3 regions of the Herbaspirillum lusitanum genome follow, and region 1 is predicted to be linked to each of the others. Evidence: predicted binding sites of a transcription regulator. Region 1 holds the regulator's gene; each other region holds the start of a gene.
What was found. The regulator sigma-54, encoded in region 1, starts transcription at its own class of promoters, with help from an activator protein. The targets are predictions, from matches to a motif close to TGGCANGNAANCTGCTTT.
Positions count from the first base shown of each region.

Region 2: a site for sigma-54 is predicted at 2,866-2,883, ahead of glnA (type I glutamate--ammonia ligase). Genes of this name have one in related genera too.
Region 3: a site for sigma-54 is predicted at 2,377-2,394, ahead of DXT88_RS04950 (ammonium transporter). Genes of this name have one in related genera too.

Region 1 covers NZ_QXFG01000003.1:196,603-202,271, reverse strand. Annotated here, with positions in the region: gene lptC (LPS export ABC transporter periplasmic protein LptC) at 1-18, shown strand, start outside; gene lptA (lipopolysaccharide transport periplasmic protein LptA) at 82-639, shown strand; gene lptB (LPS export ABC transporter ATP-binding protein) at 641-1,384, shown strand; gene DXT88_RS02180 (RNA polymerase factor sigma-54) at 1,420-2,901, shown strand; gene hpf (ribosome hibernation-promoting factor, HPF/YfiA family) at 3,025-3,378, shown strand; gene grxD (Grx4 family monothiol glutaredoxin) at 3,695-4,006, shown strand; gene DXT88_RS02165 (UbiX family flavin prenyltransferase) at 4,017-4,616, shown strand; gene DXT88_RS02160 (SDR family oxidoreductase) at 4,661-5,419, opposite strand; gene DXT88_RS02155 (ABC transporter permease) at 5,587-5,669, opposite strand, start outside.
Region 2 covers NZ_QXFG01000010.1:324,969-330,637, reverse strand. Annotated here, with positions in the region: gene DXT88_RS16325 (EAL domain-containing response regulator) at 1-575, shown strand, start outside; gene DXT88_RS16320 (response regulator transcription factor) at 731-1,414, shown strand; gene DXT88_RS16315 (response regulator) at 1,423-2,115, shown strand; gene DXT88_RS16310 (rhodanese-like domain-containing protein) at 2,169-2,633, opposite strand; gene glnA (type I glutamate--ammonia ligase) at 3,006-4,421, shown strand; gene DXT88_RS16300 (DUF4124 domain-containing protein) at 4,570-5,070, shown strand; gene glnL (nitrogen regulation protein NR(II)) at 5,224-5,669, shown strand, end outside.
Region 3 covers NZ_QXFG01000005.1:166,695-172,363, reverse strand. Annotated here, with positions in the region: gene DXT88_RS04960 (IclR family transcriptional regulator) at 1-333, shown strand, start outside; gene DXT88_RS04955 (alkaline phosphatase D family protein) at 393-2,060, opposite strand; gene DXT88_RS04950 (ammonium transporter) at 2,443-3,645, shown strand; gene DXT88_RS04945 (CinA family protein) at 3,650-4,129, opposite strand; gene DXT88_RS04940 (DUF421 domain-containing protein) at 4,133-4,618, opposite strand; gene DXT88_RS04935 (hypothetical protein) at 4,748-5,008, shown strand; gene DXT88_RS23405 (chemotaxis protein CheB) at 5,001-5,669, shown strand, end outside.

The sequences.
Region 1 (5,669 bases):
TCACGTCCGTCCCGTTAGCCGTTAGCCCTCAGCCCCTATCGCCAATTGGCACAATCAAACGAGATACTTGCGCAGGATCCTATGAAAACGACATCCCTACTGCCGCTGTTTACCGTGCTTCTGATGAGCGTCGCCGGCATCGCCCGCGCCGAACGCGCCGACACGGAAAAGCCGACCCGCATCGAAGCCGAGCAAATGGTGTACGACGACGTCAAGCAGGTGAAGACCTTCACCGGCAACGTCGTGCTCACGCGCGGCACGCTGCTGATCAAGGCCGGCAAGGTGGTGCTGACCACCGACCCGGCCGGCTATGAATTCGCCATCCTGTACGCAGCGCCGGGCCAACTGGCGAGTTTCCGCCAGAAGCGCGACGGCGGTCCGAACCTCTGGATCGAAGGCCAGGCCGAACGCATCGAATACAGCGAGAAGACTGAAATCTCGAAACTGTTTACGCGTGCCCATATGCAGCGCATGGACGGCCCGCGCGTGACCGACGAGGTCAACGGCGAGTTCATCTCCTACGACAGCCGCGCCGAGTTTTATTCGGTCAACAACACCAACACCGGCGAAAGCAAACCCGGCGGCGGTCGCATCACCGCGATCATCCAGCCGCGCGTCGATTCTTCGAAGGGCCAATAACATGGCGATCAGTTCTCTGGTTGTACGCGGATTGCAAAAAAGCTACGGCGCGCGCCAGGTCGTGCGCGATGTCTCGCTCGAGGTCGCCAGCGGCGAAGTGGTCGGACTGCTCGGCCCCAACGGCGCCGGCAAGACCACCTCGTTCTACATGATTGTCGGCCTGGTGCCGTCCGACGGCGGCGAGATCGACCTCGACGGTTCGGCGATTTCGCGCTTGCCGATCCACGAGCGTGCGCAACTCGGCCTGTCCTATCTGCCGCAGGAAGCCTCGGTGTTCCGCAAGCTCAACGTGGAAGACAACATCCGCGCCGTGCTGGAACTGCGCAAGGAAGACGGCAAGTCGCTCAGCCGCGATGAAATCGAAGGCCGCCTCAACAGCCTGCTGCACGAATTGCAGATCGAGAAGCTGCGCGAAAGCCCGGCGTTGTCGCTGTCCGGCGGCGAACGCCGGCGCGTCGAGATCGCGCGCGCGCTGGCGACCGATCCACGCTTCGTGCTGCTCGACGAACCGTTCGCCGGTATCGATCCGATCGCCGTGATCGAGATCCAGCGCATCGTGCGCTTCCTCAAGGAACGCGGCATCGGCGTGCTGATCACCGACCACAACGTGCGCGAAACACTGGGCATCTGCGACCGCGCCTACATCATCAATCAGGGCACCGTGCTGGCCAGCGGCAGCCCCGACGACATCATCGCCGATGAATCCGTGCGCCGCGTGTATCTCGGCGAACACTTCCGCATGTAATCTGCACGCAATTTTTGCGGCCAACTGAAAACTGAATGAAACAATCCCTCCAGCTTCGCACCTCCCAGCATCTCGCATTGACGCCGCAGTTGCAGCAGTCGATCCGTTTGCTGCAGCTGTCGACACTGGAGCTGCATCAGGAACTGGAACAGATCCTGTCGGACAATCCACTGCTGGAACGCCTCGACGACGCGCTCGACAATTCCGTGCGGCTGCTGGCCGACGGCGCCCTCAGCAGCTCGCCTTCGGCGCAGGCCGAGCCGGTCGAGAACAGCGCGCCCAGCGCCGCGCCCGCTGAAGGCGAAGCCGGCGATCCGCAGGACAGCCCGGCCGGCGACGAGCATGCCGGCAGCGACGCCGACTGGAGCTTCGACGACGTCGCCCGCACCGGCAAGACGCCCGACGACGAAGACTCGCGCCCGCAACTCGAAGCGCACGACGTCACCTTGCGCGAACACTTGCAGGAGCAGACCCGCCTCACCGTACGCAGCCTGCGCGATCGCGCATTGATCGAGCTGATCGTCGATGCGATTGATGACCACGGTTATCTCGAAGAGCCGCTGGAAGAAATCCACGCACGCCTGCCCGAAGAACTGGAAATCGAACTTGACGAACTGACCATTGCGCTGAAGCTGCTGCAGAGTTTCGATCCGGCCGGCGTCGGCGCGCGCAGTGCTTCGGAATGCCTGGCGCTGCAGATCCGGCGCCTGCCGAAAGTTGCCTTTGTCACACGCCGGCTCGCGCTCACCATCGTCGAGGATTATCTGGCGCTGTTCGCCCAGCGCGATTTCAACAAGATCAAGAAGGCGCTCGGTTGCGACGATGAAGACCTGCGCGAGGCGCAAGCCGTGATCCGCCAGTGCCATCCGCATCCCGGCGCGGTGTTTGCCTCGGGCCGGTCCGACTACGTCGTGCCCGACGTGATTGTCAAAGCATCCAAGGACGGCTGGCAGGTTTTGCTCAACCATGACGTGATGCCGCGACTGCGCGTCAACGCCATGTACGCCAATGCGCTCAAGCAAACCAAGGGCGACGGATCGCTCGGTTCGCAGCTGCAGGAAGCCAAGTGGCTGATTAAAAATATGCGTCAGCGCTTCGACACGATTTTGCGTGTCGCCCAGGCAATTGTTGAGAGGCAACGCAACTTTTTTTCACATGGCGCAGTTGCCATGCGCCCCCTTGTGTTGCGCGAAATAGCTGATACACTAGGTCTACACGAGAGCACTATTTCTCGTGTAACGACTCAGAAGTACATGCTGACCCCGCATGGCATGTTTGAGTTGAAATACTTCTTCGGCAGCCACGTCGCAACAGAAACCGGAGGTGAAGCTTCCTCCACTGCGATACGGGCTCTCATCAAACAACTGATAGGAGCAGAAGACCCTAAGAACCCACTCTCTGATAGCAAGATTGCAGATATGTTGGCGGAACAGGGCATGGTGGTGGCGCGACGGACCGTCGCGAAATACCGCGAAGTGCTCAAAATCCCGCCGGTGAATCTCCGCAAATCTCTGTAAGTTTTTCTGAAGCAAAGCATCGTTGCTGTGTTCTGTTGAGTTCGGGTGTTTTGTTCTGGTGCTGCCTGCAAGCAACCGGACAATGCGTAAGAACCTCCAGCAATCTCACGATAGGAGTGCTGTATGAATCTGACCATTAGTGGCCATCACCTCGATTTGACCCCCGCCATCCGCGAGTACGTGCAAAACAAGCTGACGCGCATCAAGCGCCACTTTGACCATGTGATCGACATCAGTGTCATTCTCAGCGTAGACAAGCTGACCGAAAAAGAAAAACGCCAGAAAGCAGAAATAAACGTTCATATCAAGGGGAAAGACCTGCATGCCGAGAGCATTGCACACGACCTGTACGCCGCCATTGACATGCTGATCGACAAGCTGGATCGCCAGGTCATCAAGCACAAGGACCGCGTACAAAACCATCACTCGATGGCAAAACGCCTGCCGGAAGAACCGGTTTCCGCAACTGCCTCGTGATAGCCAACTAGCCGGCGGACTGGACCGGCAACAGAAAAAGGGCGCGCAAGCGCCCTTTCTTGTTTTCGCGGCATGACTTTATTGGTTTTTTTCAAACCCTTTCAAATATTCCAAGATCTTTTACGGAATATTTTCCGCCTGCCTCCCAAGCCTGTCTTGCAATCCCGCAAATCATTTACATGTTGGTCACAGCAGGCCAGAACATAAACCGCGCCGTGTTGCCTGAAAGACATTCCCTGCACAACGGCACTCTCCCAACGCACGCGCCCGCTTTTTCATATAATGGCGGCATTGCGAACTTTTTGAAGGTGTAGTCATGAGCGAAGTCCAATCCTGGATCAAGGAAACCGTTACCCAAAACCCCGTCGTGCTGTTCATGAAGGGCACGGCGCAATTCCCGCAATGCGGCTTCTCGGGCAAGGCGATCCAATTGCTCAAGGCCAGCGGCGCGGAAAACATCGTGACCGTCAACGTGCTGGAAAGCGCCGACGTGCGCCAGGGCATCAAGGAATACTCGAACTGGCCGACCATTCCCCAGCTGTACGTCAAGGGTGAATTCATCGGCGGCTCCGATATCCTGAGCGAAATGTACGAATCGGGCGAATTGCAAACCCTGTTCAAGGACTGATCTCCTGTCCATCGCTACAAATTCCACGCCGCCCCGCCAACGCCTGATCGTCGCCATCACCGGCGCGACCGGCGTGGCGTACGGCGTGCGGCTATTGGACGTGCTGCGCGAGGCGAATGTGGAAACCCATTTGCTGGTGTCCGAAGCCGGTGTGCTGAACCTGCACCAGGAACTCGACATGAGCCGCAAGGACGTCGAAGCGCTGGCCGATGTGGTCCATCCGGTGCGCGACGTCGGCGCCTCGATCGCCAGCGGTTCGTTCGCCTCGTCGGGGATGATCGTTGCGCCCTGTTCGATGAAGACGCTTGCCGCCATCGCCAACGGCCTGTCCGACAATCTCATCTCGCGCGCCGCCGACGTGGTCCTGAAAGAACGCCGCCGCCTGGTGCTGATGGTGCGTGAAACGCCGTTCAATCTGGCCCACCTGCGCAATATGACCAGCGTTACCGAAATGGGCGGCATCATCTTCCCGCCGCTGCCCGGCTTCTACCACCGCCCGCAATCGATCGCCGAAATGATCGATCACACGCTGGGCCGCGTGCTAGACCTCTACGACATTCCGCATGCGCTGACGCCGCGCTGGGCCGGTCTGAAAAATCAGCCGACATAAAAAAACGCTGCCTGAGGCAGCGTTTTTGTTTGCGGAAGAATATCTTAGCCGCGGCCGATGAAAGGCATCTTCGTCGCCATCACCGTCATGAACTGCACATTGGCATCCAGCGGCAGGCTGTCCATGTAGAGGATCGCCTTCGCCACATGGTCGGCATCCATGGTCGGCTCAACCTGGGTCGATCCATCGGCCTGCAAGGTGCCCTTCTTCATCAGCTCGGTCATGTCGGTCGAGGCATTGCCGATATCGATCTGGCCGCAGGCGATGTCGTAGCGGCGACCGTCCAGCGAAGTCGACTTGGTCAGGCCGGTGATCGCATGCTTGGTCGCGGTGTACGACACCGAGAACGGCCGCGGCGCGTGCGCCGAAATCGAACCGTTGTTGATGATGCGGCCGCCGCGCGGCGACTGTTCCTTCATGAGACGGAACGCCTCCTGGGTACACAGGAAAACGCCGGTCAGGTTGATGTCGACTGCCGACTTCCACTGCTCGTAGCTGAGTTCTTCCAGCGACATTGGCGGCGCGAAGATGCCGGCGTTGTTGAACAGCAGATCGAGGCGACCGAATTTCTCCCTGGTCTTGGCAAACAGGTTCTTCACCGAAGCCGGATCGCTGACGTCGGCCGGCACCACCAACGCATTGGCGCCGAACTCGCCAGCCGCCCTGACGGTTTCTTCCAGCGGCTGCTGGCGACGGCCGGCCAGCACGACGGCATAACCGTCACGCAGCAGGGCCAGCGAAATCTGTTTGCCGATGCCGGAACCGGCGCCGGTGACCAATGCGATTTTCTTCGGTGCTGCCATCTTCTGTGCTCCTCTGTTTTCCTGGAAATGGGATGTGCCGTGCGCGCCAGTAGGTGCGGCACGGTCTTGTCGAGCGTTTTACTATAGCAGCTGTCGCAGCGCGGGGAGATGAAGTATTTTCAGCTGAGCCGGAACCGGATCTTCCCTGATCGGCTATGCTTGCGCATTCAGACGGTTGGAATCCGCGAACTGTCAGCCCAGAACAAAGCCTTGCGTTGCAAGAAACTCATCAGCACATGCAGACACACGC
Region 2 (5,669 bases), on a different contig from region 1:
TCAACCATGTTCTGAAAACGCAACAGAAACTGGAGCACATCGGTTGCAGCCTTCCCATTTGCATCAAGGCTTCCGCATCGACGCTGGAAACCCCGGAAATTGCCGACTATCTTCATGAGCGTTCGCAGCGCTACGGCATATCTTCGCACCTGGTCACCGTCGGCATTTCGGAGGAGGAGCCGTCGCAACATGCGCTGAAGCTGGCCGCGTCCCTCAATCGTTTGCGCCTGCGCGGGTTCGGTTTGTCGATTGATGATTTCGGTTCCGGCATTTCGACCATGAAGCTGTTGTCGCAAATGCCCTTCACCGAAATCCGCATCGATCGCCACTTCGTGCGTCAGTTCCTGCGCCAGCCGCAATGCCGCGTCATCGTCGAATCGATCATCGGCATCGCCAAGCGCCTGCAGCTTGCCGTCATTGCGGAAGGGATCGAAAACGCCCGCCAGATGGAAGTCCTCGCCGCCATGGGATGCGGACGCGGGCAGGGTTTTATTGCAGCGCCCATGCGTCAGGACGACTTTCTGAGCAAGGTCGGCGCCAATCAATTGTTTAATAATGGCCTCATAAATGCCTGAGTTTTCTATTGTATTTTTACTATTTTTGATACACTCGACCATAATTCGACTGGTCGGCAGCCCTGCCTTTTTCGATCGCATCCAGGCGAAACGAGCATCGATTCCGATGCCTAGCGGTTTTCTGCGTGAATGACCGTCTGCGAAAGGACGCGATGATGACCTGGACTGCGACAAAGGCAATTCGTATTGCATTGCTGGACGATCATGCCGTGGTCCGGCATGGACTCGCGGCACGACTCACTGAAGAATCGGATTTCGAGGTGGTCGGCGCCTATGCCGCCAGCAAGGACATGATGTCCGCCTTGCGCGCTTTGCCGGCCGATATTCTGCTGATCGACTATTCTCTCGGGGCCAACGATATCGATGGCCTCAACCTGATCCGGGCACTCAAGGTGCGTTTCCCCGACAGTAAAATCCTCGTCTCGTCTTCACACTACAATCCTGCTACGGTCGCGCTGGCGATGCGCGCGGGCGCACGCGGTTTCGTGGGGAAGGAGCAGGAATTGTCCGAGCTTATTGCCGCAGTGCGTTCGGTGGCTGTGGGGCGTGTGCACCTGAACCCGTTCATGGCGGCGGAAATCTCCTCCATGCTGTCCAGTAACGGATCGGACGAAGAGTCGCCAAACGGCGATTCACTCACCGACAACGTTGAATTGTCGCCGCGCGAACGTGAAGTGCTGCGCTGTTGCCTGGAAGGGCTGAGCGTCACGCAGATCGCAGAAAAATTCGCGCGCAGCGTCAAGACCATCAGCGGACAAAAGCAGGCGGCCTTCCGCAAGTTGGGGGTGCGCAACGACAATGAACTGTTCAAGATCCAGCATCAACTCCAAGATATATAGGACGTACCATGAATACGATTGCTACGGCTCCTTCGCTCCAGATTCTTGTCGTCGACGATTCTGCAACCAGCCGCGTCGTCATTGAGAAACAACTGAAGAAACTGGGTTGCGACGTAGCGACGGCGCAGGATGGCAACTCCGGTCTTGCTGCAATGCAGGACGGCGAGTTTGACCTGGTGCTGCTGGATTGCCAGATGCCTGACATGAGCGGTTACGACGTGGCGAAAATATTCCGCCGGCGCGAACGCGAGGAAGAGTTGGCGCACACGCCCATCATCGCGATCTCGGCCGAGACCGATACCGCGCACATGCAGCTTTGCCTCGACAGCGGCATGGACGGCGTACTCGGCAAGCCCTTGCCGGTCGATGATCTGAAAAAAATGCTGTCGCTGTGGTGCGATGTCGACGTCTCTGCGGTAGCGCCGATGAACATCGACGACATGCGCAGCGTGGATCTGACGACGCTGTTTCGCACCACGTCGCTTGAGGATTTTGCAGTCCTGCAGACGGCCATGGCTGAGGCGGATATGGCCTCGGTCGGAAGGCTGGCGCATCGGATGAAGGGTGCCGCACTCACGATAGCTGCAGTCGACATCGTCGCGACGCTGGAACGCATCGAAGCGATCGCGGTGAGTCGCATGCCGTCGGCCGATCTGGCGGCTGAGGTTGCGGCGCTGGGACGGCAATTGCAGTCCCTCTGAATCCGGGTTTGTCACAGCAATCGGCTCGCATCAGCGGCCCGATTCACTTCAACTCAAGCCCCCATCCACGGCAGTCCCGCTTTGCACCATCCTTCGATGGTCTTGCGATGACCTGCGCTGTCCTTGTTTCCTTCGAAACCTTCGAGAATGTCATAGCAGCGCGTATAGCCGTTTTCAGTCGCCAGTTTTGCGGCATGGCGGGAGCGTACGCCCGAACGGCACAGAAACAGCAAGATTGTCTGCTTGTCCGCGAGGGCATCGAGCTGTTCGAGAAATTGTGGATTCGGCACGCTCTCCGGGTAGAGATTCCATTGCACCGCCAGATGCTGGTCCGCCGGAATCACAACCTGGCCGACCCAATCGCGTTCCGCCTTGGTGCGCACGTCAACCAGTTTGACGGCCGGATCGCCCTGCAGCAGGGCAAACGCCTCTTGCGGCGTGACCGCCCCCGCATACGGAAACTGACCAGTTTGCGCACGTTGGCCGGCAATCGAAAGAATGTCGTTGGAAGTTGTCATCAAGGTCCCTTTGATAATTGCTGAAAAGATACATAAATCATTATCCCAACGCCAAGGCAGGCAAATATCTGCACCAAAATAAAGCGAAGAGGAAAATATGCTTTTTAATGGTGCGAAAAATACATTTCGCACCATAATTGATCATTATTCGTGTTGCCGTGCACTGCTCGGAAACGCCCGCCAGCCAATAACTCCCTAAAATATGCCATAAGCATCAACGCAAGGCAGTTGGTGGCATGGAATCTGCTATCATTCCCGCCTGAGTTCTGGCGCACTATCTGTTGTATTTGCTGCACACATCAAGTCGCACGTAGTCGGCTCATCACCCAAATTGTACAAATTTATACTACTTCCTCGTTTTAGGAGATTCGCATGGCAAGGACGGCCGCAGAGGTTTTGAAGTTGGTGAAAGACAATGAAGTCAAGTTTGTTGATTTCCGTTTTGCCGACACCCGGGGTAAAGAGCAACACGTAACTGTTCCCGTTTCCCACTTCGACATCGACAAGTTCGAATCGGGTCACGCATTCGACGGTTCCTCGATCGCCGGCTGGAAGGGTATCGAAGCTTCGGACATGTTGCTGATTCCTGATCCAAACACCGCCAACATCGACCCGTTCATGGAAGAAACCACATTGTTCATGCAATGTGACGTGATCGAGCCATCCGATGGCAAGGGTTACGACCGTGACCCGCGTTCCATCGCCAAGCGCGCTGAAGCGTACCTGAAGTCCTCGGGCCTGGGCGATACCGCCTACTTCGGTCCTGAGCCAGAATTCTTCATCTTCGACGGCGTGCGTTGGGGTGCGGACATGTCCGGTTCCTTCGTCAAGATCGAATCCGAAGAAGCATCGTGGAGCTCCGGCGCCAAGCTCGAAGGCGGCAACACCGGCCATCGTCCGGTCGTCAAGGGCGGCTACTTCCCAGTGCCTCCAGTCGACAGCTTCCAGGACATGCGTTCGGAAATGTCCCTGATCCTCGAATCCCTGGGCATTCCAGTTGAAGTGCACCACCACGAAGTGGCCGGCGCAGGTCAAAACGAACTGGGCACCAGGTTCTCGACACTGGTTGAGCGCGCTGACTGGACACAAACACTGAAGTATGTGATCTGGAACGTTGCTCACACCTACGGCAAGACAGCGACCTTCATGCCCAAGCCACTGGTCGGCGACAACGGCTCCGGCATGCACGTTCACCAATCGGTCTGGAAAGACGGCAAGAATCTGTTCGCAGGCGACGGCTATGCCGGTCTGTCCGAATTCGCGTTGTTCTACATCGGCGGTATCATCAAGCACGCCAAGGCACTGAACGCGATCACCAACCCAGGCACCAACTCGTACAAGCGTCTGGTTCCAGGTTTCGAAGCACCGGTCAAGCTGGCTTACTCGGCACGCAACCGTTCCGCATCGATCCGTATTCCACACGTTGCGAACCCGAAGGGTCGTCGTATCGAAACACGTTTCCCGGATCCGCTGGCGAACCCATACCTGTGCTTCTCGGCTCTGCTGATGGCCGGTCTGGACGGCGTGCAAAACAAGATCCATCCAGGCGAAGCTGCTTCGAAGGATCTGTACCATCTGCCACCGGAAGAAGACAAGCTGATCCCGACAGTGTGCGCATCGCTGGAAGAAGCGCTGGATGCACTGAACGCCGATCGCGAGTTCCTGACACGCGGCGGCGTCTTCACCGACAGCATGATCGACGCCTACCTGGACCTGAAGGGCCAGGAAGTGCAACGCTATCGCATGACGACACACCCAATCGAATTCGACATGTACTACTCGCTGTAATCGTCGATTTTGCATTGATAAAAAAGGGAAGCTTGCTTCCCTTTTTTTATGCGCGAGGCTTATTGCGTTGGTGTCCGACGGGCTGCGTTTGTTCCTCGCCGGGTCTTGTCATACACTTGGTTTCATCGCATTTTTCAGGCCTGGACCAATGAAATTTTCCGTACTTGCCGCATTGTCAGGCCTGGCCTGCGCGGCCATCGTGCAAGCGGCCCCGACGTCAGATGACGTCTATGTCTGCATCGGTCAGAACGGCGTCGCGGAATATCGCAATACCGGCATCGGCAAAGGATGCCGCAAACTGGATATCCCGGCTGCGAGCGCCCCGGCGCCGACCAAACGTGCTGCACCGGGCAAGCCGGCAGCGACGACGGGGCCGGCTGTGACCGCAAGCGCTTTTCCCAAGGCCGACGGCCAGGTGCAGAAAGCGCGCGACAGCGACCGCAAACTGATATTGCAGGACGAACTCAGGCAGGAAGAGGGCAAACTGGCGAGCCTGAAGGCGGACTACAACAACGGCGAGCCCGAGCGGCGCGGCGATGAGCGCAACTATGCAAAATACCAGGAACGCGCTGCCGCCATGAAGGACGACATTGCCCGTTCGGAGCGCAATGTGGACGCGCTCAGGCGCGAAGTGGGCAAGCTGCGTTAATCCGTAAAAGCGGCGCGCAAGCCGGGAAGTCAGTGGCGCTGCAGCCTTGCCCAAATCTTGCTTTGCTGAGAGGAAGCTGACAAATCTGTGCGCACGGCCACAAGCCGCGACGACCTACTTGATGCGGCATTACTACAGGTACTTACGGAACGCATGAAAACAACTTTACCTTCACTCGACGGTCTTGACCTGCTGGCATCAGCAGTCATCATTCTCGACGCCAACGGCGGCATCGTATACGCCAACGCCGCTGCTGAAAACCTGCTGGAGAGCTCCTTCAAGGTCCTGTCCCAGCAAAAGCTCAGCGAACTGTTCCTCAACGGCAAAGAGCTGGCCACCTTGTTCTACCAGGCGGTTGAACATCAATTCGCCGACAAGCGCCTCGATCTCGTGCTGGAGCGCATCGGCCGCGAGCCGCTGCAGGTCCATACCATCGTCACCGCGCTCGACAACGCCGACACGCCGGTGCTGCTGGAGCTGCGGGAAAACGTCCAGCAACTCAAGCTCGATCGCGAAGAGCGCCTGCTCGACCAGAGCCAGGCCAACAAGGAACTGATCCGCAATCTCGCGCATGAAATCAAGAATCCGCTCGGCGGCAT
Region 3 (5,669 bases), on a different contig from region 1:
CTGGCGGCGCTTGACGAGGCCACCCGCAACCGCCTGCTGCGCTCCATCAGGATGCAGAAGTTCACCGAACACACCATCACCGACCTCGAGGTCCTGCGCGCCGAACTCGCCGTGGCGCAGCAGCGCGGCTACACCGAAGACCGCGAAGAGAACGAAGCGCAGATCTTCTGCGTCGGCGCGCCCATCTTCGGCGCCGAAGGCACGCCGGTCGCCTGCATCAGCGTCAGCATTCCGCTGTTCCGCAAGCCGGCTCAATTGCAGCAGGCGCTGATCGATCCACTGCTGTCAACCTGCAAGCTGATCACGCAGAAACTGTCCGGCCCTGGTCGCTGACGTTAACGCTAACGCCGCCCCTGACGCGGCCCCCCGCTGACGCTGATCACGCCATCCGCTCACGCCTCCGGCGCGATCTCCACGCCATACAATTTGCTTCCCTCGACATTGTGCAAAGACACCGTCATGACCTTGGTCCTGGCGTCGATCTTGGCTATGCCGAAGAATTGATACAGATCCGCCGGCGAGCGGTTCTGTTTCATGTCGGCGGGAATGCTCACATAGCGCACGTCCGGACCGAACGTGCGGTCGATCTCGCCGGGACCGAAAGTGCCGGCATGCAGCGGCCCGCCGACAAATTCCCAGAACGGTTTGAAGTCGGTGAACTGCGCCTTCTCCGGCATGTAGTAAGTCGCCGACGCGTAGTGCACGTCGGCCGTCACCCACACCACGTTCCTGATGTTGTGGCGCTTGATGAAGCGCAGCAGCTCTGCGACTTCCAGCTCGCGTCCGGACGGCTTGCCGTTGTCGGCATTGGCCCACGCCTCGAAGGTGCCCTGCGGCACATCCGCATTCAGATCGGGTACGACGATGGAAATCGGCATGTCGCTGGCGATCACTTTCCATGTCGAGCGTGAGCGCAGCAACGCCTGCTTGATCCAGCGCATTTGCGCCGCCCCGAGGAAAGCCGCATCCGGTCCTTGCAGCGGCTGGCGATTCGGCGAATTGGCGCCGCGATAGCTGCGCTCGTCGAGCATGAACACTTCCAGCAAGGGTCCGTAGTTGAAGGAACGATAGATGCGCTCAGGATCGGCGACGTCGATGCGGAAAGGGTTGTACTCGAACATCGCCTGCCGTGCACGCTGTCTGAGCACATCCAGCTCGCGCTCCTGATAGCGCTTCTCCGCTGCGCCGATCACCTGGCCCGGATACCAGTTGTTGCGCACTTCGTGGTCATCCCATTGCACCAGGAACGGCACCTCGGCCATGAAGCGCTTCTTGTTGACGTCCATCAGGTTGTAGGCGAAGTTGCCGCGATAGTCGTCGAGCGTCTGCGCGACTTTGGACTTGGCCGGCGTCACCAGATTGCGCCAGATGCTGCCGTCATCGAGCTTCACTTCGGCCTGGATCGGCCCGTCGGCATAAATCTGGTCGCCCGAATGGATGAAGAAATCCGGCTTGAAGCGGCGCATGGTTTCATACACGCGATAGCCGCCCCAGGCTTCGTTGATGCCCCACCCCTGCCCGGCCTCGTCGCCGGAAAACGCGAAGCTGATGTCGAGTTCACCGCCGCCGGGAATGATCAGGCTACCGGTCACCGGCGCACTCCATGCCGACTCATGCTGCAGGTCCTGGAAGCGCAGGCGGTAATACAACCGCTGCGACACCGGTAAACCGCGCAGATCCACGCGCGCGGTGTAATCGTTGCGCACCAGCGCCGCAGGACCGACCATGGTGACCGCGTTCTTGAAATTCTCGTGGACCGAATACTCCACCACCATGCGCGCCGCGCGATCGGTGCGGCTCCACAGCATCGCCGTATCGCGCGTGATGTCGCCGCTCATGGCGCCGCTGTCGACCTGCGGGCGCAAGCGCTCCGACGTCACGACCGCAGGCGCCTGCTGGGCGAACGCGGGCGTCAGCGAACCCGCGGTCAACAGTGTGCCGGCGCCGAGCGCCGCATCACGCAGAAAATCGCGACGGGAGGACGGAGACAAAGGCAATGAGGGGGACGAAGGCAATGAGGGGGAAGACGGCGAAGAGGATGACGCTGCATCGTCGGACATGGCGGACTCCTTGGCTGATGACATGGAAAATTGCAATGTAGCAATGCAATGTGACCGTTCCATGAACAAATGCTGGCTGTGCAGCCCCAAGTCCACTCGTGTTCGGATTCTCGATGTTGCTCCACGCAAACCCTGAATTACTTCCACTCCCTTCCCATAAATCCAGCGGGACGCCAACATCAGCGCAAACTGCTCGTCTTTGCCGCGCACCAAGCAGACGCACCATTTCGCACGATTTACGTGCAATTTTCAAATGGTTTCCAAAACCTCGAAAAAATCCCTTTTAAATTCAGGCGCTTAATAATTTGCACCGAAATGGAATGAATTTTGCTTAATAAAGTGCTTTTAAAATATTTTTGCACAATTATTGGGAGATTTTTCCGTGGACGATCACAAAAATGGTGCCGATGCGCTTTTCGTTTTGCTCGGCGCAATCATGATTCTGGCGATGCATGCCGGCTTTGCGTTCCTCGAACTAGGCACGGTGCGGCGCAAGAATCAGGTCAATGCGCTGGTCAAGATCCTGGCCGACTTCGCGGTATCGACCATCGCTTACTTTTTCGTCGGTTATTACGTCGCCTACGGCGTCAGCTTTTTCAGCGGCGCCGAAGTCCTGTCGGCCCGCAGCGGCTTTGAACTGGTGAAGTTCTTCTTCCTGCTGACCTTCGCGGCCGCCATCCCGGCGATCATCTCCGGCGGCATCGCCGAGCGCTCCAAATTCCATCCGCAACTGATCGCCACGGCGGTGCTGGTCGGCCTGGTGTATCCCTTCTTCGAAGGCATCGCCTGGAACCAGCACTTCGGCGTGCAAGCCTGGCTCAAGGACGCATTCGGCGCCGAGTTCCACGACTTCGCCGGCTCCATCGTCGTGCATGCGGTCGGCGGCTGGATCGCGCTGCCTGCGGTGCTGTTGCTGGGTGCACGCCGTGGCCGCTACACGCGCGAAGGGGCGATCGCCGCGCATCCGCCGTCGAACATTCCCTTCCTCGCGCTGGGCGCATGGATCCTGACGGTCGGCTGGTTCGGTTTCAACGTGATGAGCGCGCAAACCCTCGACAAGATGAACGGCCTGGTTGCGCTCAACTCGCTCATGGCGATGGCCGGCGGCACGCTGGTGGCGCTGGTGATGGGCAAGAACGATCCCGGCTTCGTCTACAACGGTCCGCTGGCGGGACTGGTGGCGGTATGCGCCGGTTCCGACCTGATGCATCCGCTAGGCGCACTGGTCACCGGCGGCATCGCCGGCGCGATCTTCGTGTGGATGTTCACCCGCACGCAAAACAAATGGAAAATCGACGACGTGCTCGGCGTCTGGCCGCTGCACGGCCTGTGCGGCGCCTGGGGCGGACTGGCGGCCGGCATCTTCGGCATGAAAGCGCTGGGCGGCCTCGGCGGCGTGTCCTTCATGGCGCAATTGTGCGGCTCGCTGCTCGGCATCGGCATCGCCGTCATCGGCGGCTGGATCGTCTACGGCCTGCTCAAGAAAGCCATCGGCATCCGCCTCGATCCGGAGCAGGAATTCGAAGGCGCCGATCTGTCGATCCACAAGATTTCGTCGACGGCGGAGCGCGACACCAGTTGGTGACAGGTCAACAATGCCGTCGGAGATTTTCAATGGCGTATGTGGCGGCTGCGTGCCGTACGGCATTCCTGTCGCCCTCAAACAGTCTCGTTTCCGAATGAATCCGAATCGCGCCATCTTCGCGTTGCAAGCCCCATGCAAAACAGACCGTGCCGGCCCTGGTTCCATCGGGCGCATCGTCGGGCCCCGCCACTCCCGTGTTGGCAATAGCGACGTTAGCGCCACTTTTCTTCAGCGCTCCTTCCGCCATTTCTCGCGCCACTTCCTCGCTGCTGAGTCCGTATCGTTCAATGGTTGCCGGGTTCACGCCGAGCACGCGGATCTTGGCGGCCGGGGAGTAAGTGACGAAGCCGCACTCCAGCCAATCTCCGCAACCGTCGATTGCTCCCAGCATGGAAGCCACAAGACCCGCCGTACAGGATTCCGCGGTCGCCAGGCGTATTGAATTGGCATGCAGATAGTTGGCAACTTGCAGGAACGAGTTCATTTTTCAATCCTTCTTGATGACGCTTATTTCTCCATCGCGTTCCATGATCATTTCGCGGACATGAGAGATCTGGGTAACGCCGTTCTCCCGCAGCTTCGATTCGATCTCATCCATCGTGACGAACTCCTTGCGCATGTTGCGGCGAAGGACCTTTCCATCCCGAATCAGCACCAGCGGTCTTGGTTCAAGCAGGCGTCGCAATGGCCTGGAGTAGTAACTGGCGAAATCGATGGCATAGTTCCAGAAGGTAAGGGTAAGCACAAGCAGCATGGCATCGGGCACACTGTTGGCGTCTCCGCTCATTCCGTTTTGCGAGGCATCGGCGATGATGACCACGAGCAGAAAGTCGCTGATGCCGACGTTGCCCACATCGCGTCGCAGAACCAGGCGAAATAGAACAAACAGGAAGACATACATCAAGGTCCCCCGCACCACGATCTCTTCAATCGGAACGCTAAAACGAAAGAGCTCGGACCAGTCAATATTCATGGCATCCTCCGCCATATCGGGAATGACTATTGTCGAGCGTCACAAGGCAAGCGGCCAGCAGCGAAATTCGCAGAGATATGTAGGACGAATACCTAACGGAAAACGCCGGGATCTTCCCGGGCAGCCTGAATGGCAGATACACCGGCGGCCGGGATCTGCCTGTCGTCTTTTTCTGACGATCGTTTAAGCATTCGACCTACAAGTATTTTTCTTGAAAAAGACTATTTTCGGGGTGAAAAGCCTTTCGCTTTTTCTTGCGGGACGGGCTGTTATCCAGACGTCCTCTCCGAATCCGATAAAATAATGAAAAGACAAAGTCATCGCCTCTTTGGCGCTCCGACGACGTTTAAAAAAAATGAAGTCGTCCCCATCGAGGCTAGCAATGAATGATTTAGAACAAACCCTGACTCCTCCCTCCTCGCTGCAGTTTCCCATTGTCGGCATTGGCGCATCCGCCGGCGGACTGGATGCATTGTTGCGTCTTTTCGAGAATATGCCGGCGGCAAACGGGATGGCGTTTGTCATCGTTCTTCATCTGTCCCCGAAACACGAAAGCAACATTGCGCTGCTCTTGCAAAAGAGTACAAAAATGCCGGTGCGACAGGTCAATGAACCGATCACCATCCAGAACAATAATGTCTACGTCATTCCCCCATCCAAAAGCCTTTTAATGCGCGACGGCCAATTGGTGGTGGAACCGATGGTCCGGCCGCGTGGACGCGCGGTCGCCATCGACATGTTTTTCCGCACATTGGCTGACACGCACACGGTACGCAGCGTCGGCATCATTTTGTCCGGGACCGGCTCCGACGGTGCGGTCGGCATCGCTCGCATCAAGGAAGCCGGCGGCATCACCATCGCGCAAGATCCCAAAGATGCGGTATACGACGGCATGCCGCAGAACGCCATCGAAACCAGGGCGATCGATTTCGTGCTTCCGGTGACGGAAATCCCGCAGCGCCTGATGGAAGTAGCCGACAATCGCGTTCAGATCAAGCTGCCATCTGCTTCCGCTCTGAACATCGATGTTCAGATGAGAATCCGCACGACG